DNA from 3 places in the Cupriavidus sp. UBA2010 genome. Region 3 is predicted to be linked to each of the others. Evidence: predicted binding sites of a transcription regulator. Region 3 holds the regulator's gene; each other region holds the start of a gene.
The links. Region 3 encodes sigma-54, which starts transcription at its own class of promoters, with help from an activator protein. Its sites were predicted from a motif close to TGGCANGNAANCTGCTTT; they were not measured.
Positions count from the first base shown of each region.

Region 1: a site for sigma-54 is predicted at 1,429-1,446, ahead of B2246_RS12300 (GTP cyclohydrolase II). Genes of this name have one in related genera too.
Region 2: a site for sigma-54 is predicted at 1,455-1,472, ahead of urtA (urea ABC transporter substrate-binding protein). Genes of this name have one in related genera too.

Region 1 covers NZ_DDCI01000016.1:22,694-25,971, reverse strand. Annotated here, with positions in the region: gene B2246_RS12305 (URC4/urg3 family protein) at 1-134, opposite strand, end outside; gene B2246_RS12300 (GTP cyclohydrolase II) at 131-1,369, opposite strand; gene B2246_RS12295 (acyltransferase family protein) at 1,576-2,676, opposite strand.
Region 2 covers NZ_DDCI01000009.1:312,549-315,826, reverse strand. Annotated here, with positions in the region: gene urtB (urea ABC transporter permease subunit UrtB) at 1-40, opposite strand, end outside; gene urtA (urea ABC transporter substrate-binding protein) at 141-1,400, opposite strand; gene cyoD (cytochrome o ubiquinol oxidase subunit IV) at 1,718-2,068, opposite strand; gene cyoC (cytochrome o ubiquinol oxidase subunit III) at 2,069-2,713, opposite strand; gene cyoB (cytochrome o ubiquinol oxidase subunit I) at 2,719-3,278, opposite strand, start outside.
Region 3 covers NZ_DDCI01000013.1:282,477-285,754, forward strand. Annotated here, with positions in the region: gene hpf (ribosome hibernation-promoting factor, HPF/YfiA family) at 318-671, opposite strand; gene B2246_RS09980 (RNA polymerase factor sigma-54) at 722-2,200, opposite strand; gene lptB (LPS export ABC transporter ATP-binding protein) at 2,324-3,115, opposite strand; gene lptA (lipopolysaccharide transport periplasmic protein LptA) at 3,141-3,278, opposite strand, start outside.

The DNA of each region.
Region 1 (3,278 bases), on a different contig from region 3:
ACCGCGCAACGCGTTCGCACGGCTTCCGCACTGAGCAGCGCGGCCGCGGGATGATCGGGTGGAACGGGGCTATGCCAGCCGCTGCCCAAGCCATCGTCGCGTCCTGCCCTGCCTCCTTCCGGAAATTCAGTCATTCCTTCAACCCCCTGCCCTTTGCCTGGGCGAGTTCCTTGGCGTCAGGCGGCGTGTACCTGGAGAAATAACCCGCCGCCACCTTCGCATCGATTTCCACGCGCGCATCGGCCGGAATCAGGGACTCGGGAATCGCCACCTGCTCCACCACCTCGATACCCTGCGCCGTCAGCGCGCCATGCTTCATATTGCTCATCGAGGCCCAGCGATCGATCCTCCTGATCCCGAGCCAGTGAAATACATCCGGCATCAATTCCTGGAACCGCATATCCTGCACGCCGGCCACGCATTCGGTACGTTCGAAGTAGGTTTCGGCGCGGTCGCCGCCCACCTGGCGCTTGCGCGCGTTATAGACCAGGAACTTCGTCACCTCGCCAAGCGCGCGGCCTTCCTTCCGGTTATAGACCACCAGGCCCACACCACCCTGCTGCGCCATCTCGATACAAACCTCGATACCGTGCGCCAGATACGGGCGGCATGTGCAGATGTCCGACCCGAACACGTCGGAGCCATTGCATTCGTCATGCACGCGGCAGGCCACACGGGTGTCAGGCTGGCCCAGCTTCGTGACATCGCCGAAAAAGTAGAGCGTCATGCCGCCGATCGGAGGCAGGAACACCTTCAGATCGGGTCGCGTCACGAGCTCGGGAAACATGCCGCCGGTCTGCTCGAACAGGCTGCGGCGCAGCACGCTCTCCTTGATATTGAAGCGGCGCGCGATGCCGGGCAGGTACCAGACCGGGTCCACCGCCGCCTTGGTCACGCGCACGTCGCCATTGGCCTCGAGGATGTCGCCGTCGGGCTTCAGCCGGCCGGCCGAGATCGCGGCCATGAGTTCGGGCATGTTGATATGGGCACGCGTGATGGCGATGGTCGGACGGATGTCCACCCCGGCGGCGATGCGATCGGCGAAGACGGTGGAGACCAGGTGGCCCCAGGGATCCAGCGACACGATCCTGTCCGGATCGCCCCACTGCGGGTGCGGGCCGATGGCTTCGGCCGGGGATGTATCGGTCAGGTCAGGACGATGCGCGCGCTGCAGGCTGCCCGCCGCCACCGCCAACGCGCGATAGATCGCATAGGCGCCGGCGTGGGTACCGATAACGTTGCGCTGCGCGGGGTCCGTCAGGCTGGCAATGACTGGCCCCCGCTCGGCCGCCGTGGGTGCGCCCCAGTGAATCGGCTCGGCCGGCTTGTCGCGGCGTGTGTGCGAGGTCAGAACGATATGATCGGACATGGCAGCCTCGTCTCCCCGGATCGAAACCTGACCAGTTGGTCAGGTTTATATATCCATACTAGGCAATGGCCATGCCAACCCTCAACTGGGGTTGTTACCGTGGGTGACATTCCGCACGCACCGGACGGGTGCGAAATGCATGACGAGGGCGGTACATGCTGGTGCGCCCGCACCGGCATTGATTTGAGTACGTTGGCGCCGGCTGCTCAGGCCTGGGGCTTCTCGCCCCGCGTCCACTTGCGGCCGTGAATGCCTTCCTTGACGAACTCGATCACCGCGCGCAGCGGGCTGGCGGCTTCCACATAGCGATGGAACACGGCGCCAGCTACGTTGCTGGCGACCCACGCCAGCAACATCCCCAGCGCGTTGAGCATCGGCTGGCCCGGAGCGAAATGGAACACCAAGGCGTTCACTACCAGGCAGACCGGAAAGTGCACGAGGAAGACCGAGTAAGAGATCTTGCCGAAATATGCGGTGACGCGGCCACCCGGCCAATGCTCGAGCCAGCCCCCACGGCGGGAGATGGCCAGCACCAGCGCCGTGACCAGCGCGACGGCGATACGCAGGCGGAAGTCCATCGTCAGGGCCACCACGCCAACCGCGCCAAGCGCGATCAGGGCCACCGGAGAACGATCGGGGTTCGACGCCCAGTACGCCAGCGTGCCCATGCCGTAGGCGCCAAAGAAGTAGATCGCCCAGATATCCCAGGTGGCATCACGGTTGAACCAGAACAGCGAGGCCACCGCTAGCGCGGCCACGGTCGGCACGCCCAGCGGCAACGTATCGCGTGACACCGCGCGCGCCAACCAGAGCGCGAATACCAGCAGCGCGAACAGTTGCAGATCGATTGCGATATACCAGACGCCCGCGGACAGCGCGTCAACATCGAGGATGTTGTGCAGCAGCAGGATGTGCGCGATGACCTGCGTCAGGTGCGGCGCGGCGGGTATCGAGTCGTGATGCATCCACGTCCGCGCGATGGCGGCGCCGATGATCGCGACGAGCATCGCCACGGTGTAGGGCACGACGAGTTTCTGATAGCGGCGCCATACCGTGGAAAGCGGGCTCTGGGCGGTCAGGCGTCCGGCAGGAGCCAGGCTGCGCGCGGCAAGGAATCCACTGATGACCAGGAACACCTGCACCGCGATGCGCGCGTAGTCAGACAGCCATCCGATCAGGCCGGGGGCCAGAGATTGGGCGGCGTCGGACATCGGCCCATAGAAGGCCAGATGATGCAACACGATCAGCTGCGAGCTGACCGCCTTCAGCGCGTCTACACACGCCAAACGAGAAGGCCGGGGGCTCATTTGTTATATGTGAGATACAAAGTGGGGCGCATTGTACCTCCATTGTTGCGTTTCAAAATGTGGAGAGTGGGTAACGCATGTAAGCAGGTGTACTGCCCTCCTGCGTCGCATCGCTTTCGACTGAACTTCCGCCACTGGCACTAGCTTATGAAAAGAAAACACAAATTGCCGGTGGCATTTGGCCAAACCGCCCTTGTTTCTCGCGTGCAGACATACAGGTAGGGGCATGGTTGTTACTCCCCCGCGAGCAATAGCCTCATCGTTTGGGCAAGCTTTCTCGTCTCCATAAAAAATTCGTATGAATGGTATGGAAAAGAAGAATGCCCGGACTGTCACCAATATTCTCTCGGCAAGAGACTTGAATCGAGCCTGAGTACCCGTTGCGAGCGGCGCCCGCCATCAGGTCGAATGAGGCAACGAAACCTCCGGGATTTCGAAGCGCGATGAGCGCTTCGATCAATTTTCGCAGACGTTAAGCTATTTTCTACTGCGCTCGCTTGCATGATTCGCGCTTCGCGTCGCGCCACCCTGGAGCGACGGATCGCATCCGAATTGCACGTCTTCGCGCTCGGCGAGCCTCCCGGGTTAGGTTTTGGAGTATT
Region 2 (3,278 bases), on a different contig from region 3:
GCATGACACGCAGCCATGTACGGATATTGGGTCGGTGCATTCAGGAGCCTGGTTCGCGCGATGGATCGCATCTTGGGGTTGTTGGCGTTCACCTGTGGTTTGCTCCCACTCCCGAGCACGGGAGTGGGAGCAACAGACCGTCAGTTCCCCGCCACCTTGTCCGCCTTGCCTTCATTGCCGGCGATGAACGGGCTCCACGGCTGCGCGCGGACCGGCTTCGGCGTCTTCCACACCACCGAGAACTGGCCGTCGCCCTTGACCTCGCCAATCATCACGGGCTTGTAGAGATGGTGGTTGTCACCCATCGTCAGCGTGAAGCCATCGGGCGCCTTGAAGGTCTGGCCGTACATCGCGGCACGCACCTTGTCCGGATCGGTGCTGCCTGCCTTCTTCACGGCCTGCGCCCACATATGGATGCCCACGTAGGTAGCTTCCATCGGGTCGTTGGTCACGCGCTTGTCGCCGCCCGGCAGGTTGTTGGCCTTGACCCACGCGGCCCACTGCTTCTTGAACGCCTCGTTCTCGGGGTTCTTGACCGACATGAAGTAGTTCCATGCAGCCAGATGGCCCACCAGCGGCTTGGTGTCGATGCCGCGCAGCTCTTCCTCGCCGACCGAGAAGGCCACCACCGGCACGTCCTTGGCCTTCAGGCCGGCGTTGCCGAGTTCCTTGTAGAACGGCACGTTCGAGTCGCCATTGATCGTGGAGATCACGGCGGTCTTGCCACCCTGCGAGAACTTCTTGATGTTGGCGACGATGGTCTGGTAGTCGCTATGGCCGAACGGGGTGTAGACCTCTTCGATGTCCTTGTCCTCCACGCCCTTGCTCTTCAGGAACGCACGCAGGATCTTGTTGGTAGTGCGCGGATAGACGTAGTCGGTACCCAGCAGGAAGAAGCGCTTCGCGCCGCCGCCCTCCTTGCTCATCAGGTATTCCACCGCCGGGATCGCCTGCTGGTTGGGTGCCGCGCCCGTGTAGAACACGTTCTTCGACATCTCCTCACCTTCGTACTGCACCGGGTAGAACAGCAGCGCGTTGGTTTCCTCATAGACCGGGAGCACCGACTTGCGCGATACCGACGTCCAGCATCCGAACGTGACCGCCACCTTGTCCTTGGTGATGAGCTGACGCGCCTTCTCCGCGAAGAGCGGCCAGTTGGAAGCGGGGTCCACCACCACGGGCTCGAGCTTGCGGCCCAGCACGCCGCCGCTCTTGTTGATCTCGTCGATCGTCATCAGCGCCACGTCCTTGAGCGACGTTTCGGAGATGGCCATCGTGCCCGATAGCGAATGCAGGATGCCGACCTTGATCGGCTCCTTGGTCTGCGCCATCAGCGGGCTGGTACCGATCATCGCCGCGGCGGCCACCGCCGACAGCTTCAGCATGTCACGTCGTTTCATTGCAGCTCCCAGTTTGTCGTATGTGATTAGGGACTACGCACCCCGGAGAGCACATCTGCAACTAGCGTGCCAAGGGAAACACGCATGACCGGGTCACCATTACGTGACAAATCGACGGGAGGAAGGCCGTGCCGCACCACGCTGGTGCCGCTGGCGGGGCCAGAGGGAAATCCGCAGGCGCACCGCGAATGTGCAGCGCCGTTCGGGTGCGGTCCGGCGTGAACCGGTGCAGCCGTGGCCGATGCCGGTGCGTTGCGCACCGTGGCCAATAAAAAACGGGGCCCGAAGGCCCCGTTTTCAAACGACCGTATGAACCGTTACTTCATCCACGGCATCATGTTGGCGTTCATGTTGTGCATGATCCAGAGCGAACCGGCCAGCACGATGAACAGGATCAGTACCGTGAACAGCAGCGCCATCACGTTCCAGCGCTGACCGTTCGAACCATCCAGATGCAGGAAGTACTTCAGGTGCACGACGATCTGAACGGCCGCCATGCCCAGGATGATCCACAGCATGGTGCCGCGTTCCATCGTGCCGTCCATGACGATCTTGAACGGAATCACGGTCAGGATCACCGCCAGCACGAAACCGATCACATACGACTTGACGCTGCTGTGGCCATGCGACGCGCCGTGAGCGGCGGTCGAAGCGTGTTGCTGTGCCATTTACATTGCTCCCATCAGGTAGACCACGGTGAACACACCGATCCAGACCACGTCCAGGAAGTGCCAGAACAGGCTGAGGCAGTTCAGGCGCTTGGCCACGACCGGGGTCAGGCCCTTCTTCGACAGTTGCCACATCAGCACGAGCATCCACAGCATGCCGCTGGCAACGTGCAGACCGTGGGTACCCACGAGCGTGAAGAACGACGACAGGAACGCGCTGCGGCTCGGGCCGGCACCCTCGTGAATCAGGTGCGCGAACTCGTTGATTTCCATGCCCATGAACGCGGCGCCCAGCAGGAACGTCACGCCCAGCCAGAACATCACGCGGCCCTTCTGATGGTTCTGCATCGACACCATGGCAAAGCCATAGGTGATCGACGAGAACAGCAGGATGGCGGTTTCCACGAGCACGTAGTTGAGCTCGAAGATCTCCTTGCCCGACGGGCCACCCGCCACTTCGCCGCGCAGGACGGCGAAGGCGGCGAACAGGCACGCGAACAAGATGCAGTCGCTCATCAGGTACAGCCAGAAACCGAAGACGGTGTTCTCGCTGGTGTCGTGATGCGCGTGGTCGTGCGCCTCGTCGTGCGAGTGCGCATGCGCAGGGGCTTTCGCCCCGAAGCGGTCAAGAACTTCTGTCGACATAGTTATCAGCCCTGGGCAGCAATGCGCTGCTGGTAGCGCGTTTCGATCTGCTCGACCTCGGAGGCCGGCACGTAGTAATCGATGTGGTCATCGTTGGCGCGGCGGATGAACGCTACGACCATGCCGATCAGGCCCACGGCGGCAAGCCACCAGATGTGCCACGTCAGCGCGAAGCCCAGCGCCAGGCTGAATGCACCCATGTAGAAACCAGCCGCGGTGTTCTTCGGCATGTGAATCTGCTCGAAGCCATCCGTGCGGATCGTCTCGCCACGGGCCTTCATGTCGGCGAACGCGTCCAGGTCACGCACCACCGGGGTGTGCGCGAAGTTGTAGAACGCCGGGGGCGACGAAGTTGCCCATTCCAGCGTGCGGCCACCCCACGGGTCGCCCGTCACGTCTGCCAGCTTCTTGCGGTCGCGGATCGACACGACGATCTGCAGCACCTGGAAGAAGATACCCAGCGCCACGAACACCACGCCCACCACGGCCAGATGCAGCCACGGCGTCCAGGCCGGGTTGTCGGTGTGGTTCAGACGACGGGTCATGCCCATCAGGCCCAGCACGT
Region 3 (3,278 bases):
CCGCGAGTGGTGCCGCGAGCTTGCCGGTCGGATTGCCCACCCAGAAAACTGCACCCGCCGTCGCGCGATCTTTCGCCACGCGGAATGCCGGGCCGGTTGTCCGGGGCCGTCCTGTCTGTAGTTGTTGTATGGCGCAGCATACACCGAGCGGCGTCAGTTGCGAACACCCCCGGCTGACCAAATGTTGCAGGGCTGGTACTCAGGTAACGGGTGCGCCAGCGGCGCATCCGCATCGCGCCCATCAAAAAAGCCGCGCAGATGCGCGGCTTTGCTCTTCCTATCTATCCTCTCAGGGGCGACCTGGTGTCGCCGCCGACTTATTGTTGTTGTAGTTGTTCGGCAGCCATCTGGTACTTGACCGCTTCCCGGTCATGCCCTTGCACGCGGTCCTTGTAGCGGATCACTTGGCGGTCGAGCTTGTCGACCAGACAGTCGATTGCAGCATAAAGGTCTTCATGATGCGCTTCGACGAAGATGTCCTTGCCCTTGAGGTGCAGGTTGATTTCCGCGTACTGACGCTTGTCCTTTTCCTTGTGGTTGTCTACGGATAGCAGCACGCTTACGCCAATGACCTGATCGAAATGTCTGACAATTCGCTCCAGTTTCGTTTCCACATACTCACGCAGCGGCGGCGTGATGTCGAGGTGGTGTCCACTGATCTTGAAGTTCATAGCGCTTCTCCTTCTGAAAGAGCCGCACCAGGCAGGCGGTTGCGGCTCGGCTACAAAGTCTTGCGGAGATTGACTGCGGGGATCTTCAGCGCTTCGCGGTACTTGGCCACCGTGCGGCGTGCGACCACAAAGCCCTGTTCGCCCAGCAACTCGGCGATGCGGCTGTCGGAAAGGGGATTCCTGGGTTCTTCGGCTCCTATCAGTTGCTTGATCAGCGCGCGGATCGCCGTGGATGAGGCCGCGCCGCCAGTCTCCGTGGAGACGTGGCTACCAAAGAAGTACTTCAACTCGAAAGTACCCATCGGCGTGGCCATGTATTTATTCGTAGTCACCCGGGAAATGGTCGACTCGTGTAGACCCAGTGTATCGGCAATCTCCCGCAAAACCAAGGGGCGCATCGCGATTTCCCCGTGCGAGAAAAAGTTCTTTTGACGTTCCACAATTGCCTGCGCAACACGCAGGATCGTGTCGAAACGCTGCTGAATGTTCTTGATGAGCCACCGCGCCTCCTGGAGCTTCTGCTGCAGCCCGGCCGCGCCCGCTTCCCCTTTTGCACCGCGCAAAATCTGCGCATACATGTCGTTGATGCGCAGACGCGGCATCACGTCGGGATTGAGCTGCGCGATCCAGCTACTGCCACTCTTGCGCACGAACACATCCGGTACCACGAAGTCCGCTTCCGGACGGCTGTAGGCATGTCCGGGATACGGTGCGAGCGAGCGGATCAGATCGTGCGCGGCCTTAAGTGCAATTTCGTCAACCTGCAGGGCTTTCTTGAGCCGCGTGTAGTCACGCACGGCCAATAACTCCAGGTGGTGGTTGACGATCGATAATGCAAGGTCCCGCTGTGGATGCTGCAGACGGCGCAGTTGCAAGGTGAGGCATTCTGCGGCGTTGCGCGCACCCACGCCAGGAGGGTCGAAGCTCTGCAGCAGGGTCAGTATCGCCTGCACTTCATCGACTTCGAATTCGAGTTCCTTGGGTAGTTCCGAGCAGATCTCGTCGAGCGTTGCGCCCAGGTAGCCGTCGTCGTCCAGCGACTCGATCAGGAAGATGGCCAGGCCCTTGTCGCGCGTGGAGATCTTCAGCGGCGTGAGCTGTTCCATCAGGTACTCGCGCAGCGTGGGTTCCGCTTCGCGAAGCTGCATCGGCGTCTTCTCGTCCTCGTCGCCCTGAGGCCGGCGAGCGAAATCGTCCAGGCTCCAGTCGCTGCCGTAATCGTCACCCGAGCTGTCGCCGTAGCTGTCGTCTTCGCCGTTGGCGCCGTTCGCGCGATCGTCGCCATTACCTTGCGGTTCGGAAGATGCCGGAGCCGGGGCGCTTTGCACGTTGACCGACCCGTCCGCGGCCACGCGCAGCGGGCTTTCGATCCAGTCGTTCTCGCGTTCGAGCAGTGGATTCTCGGTCAGCGCCTGCTCGACTTCCTGTTGCAGCTCCAGTGTGGATAACTGCAGCAGCCGGATGGACTGCTGCAGTTGTGGAGTCAGAGCCAGATGCTGGGAAAGTCGAAGCTGAAGCGATGGTTTCATGCGACCTATTCTATGCGCATCTTCCCGTTGTTGGAACGGAAATTGCTATCACCTATCGCTGGCACTTCGTGATCGCCAACGGCTAGTTGACGAATGCTGCAAGGCGGCGTCGCGGCCGCTTGATCACATGCGGAAGTTTTCGCCCAGATAGACGCGTCGCACGGACTCGTTGGCGATGATTTCCTCGGGCTGTCCTTCGGCCAGCACGGTGCCTTCGCTGATGATGTATGCGTGGTCGCAGATGCCCAGCGTTTCCCGCACGTTGTGGTCGGTAATCAGCACGCCGATGTTGCGTGCCTTGAGGAAGCTGACGATGCGCTGGATCTCGCCCACGGCGATCGGGTCCACGCCCGCGAATGGTTCGTCGAGCAGGATGAAGCGCGGCGCCGACGCCAGCGCGCGCGCGATTTCCACGCGGCGGCGCTCGCCGCCCGACAGCGACAGCGCCGGGTTGTTGCGCAGGTGGGCGATCTGCAGGTCATCGAGCAGCGAGTCGAGCCGGCGATCGATTTCCTGCTTGGGCAGCGACTTGCCGTTGACCACCTGCAGTTCCAGCACCGCGCGGATGTTCTCCTCGACGTTGAGCTTGCGGAAGACCGAAGCTTCCTGCGGGAGATAGGACAGTCCCATGCGCGCGCGTTCGTGGATGGCCAGGCCGCTGATGTGCTGGCCATCGAGCACGATATCGCCTTCGTCCAGCGCGACCAGTCCGACGATCATGTAGAACGACGTGGTCTTGCCCGCGCCGTTCGGGCCGAGCAGGCCGACGACCTCGCCGCTTTTGACGTCGAGCGAGACGTCCTTGACCACGGTGCGCGAGCCATAGCGTTTCTTCAGATGGCGCACGACCAGCGTGCTGCTATCCGTGGATGGGGCGGAAGAAGCCTGGGCGGCGAGCGTGGCGGTATCGTTCATCGGGTACGGATGGAGCTTGAAACGGTCAGGGCTTGGCCGGCTGCGAGGACGGCTTCAGGTCGAGCGGCGCGCCGGCCGGCGCGCTGGCCGGGTTCGCGCGCGGCGACAGCACGGCGCGCACGCGGCCAGAAGGGTTCCCGGCGGACGCATTGTTATCGCCGCC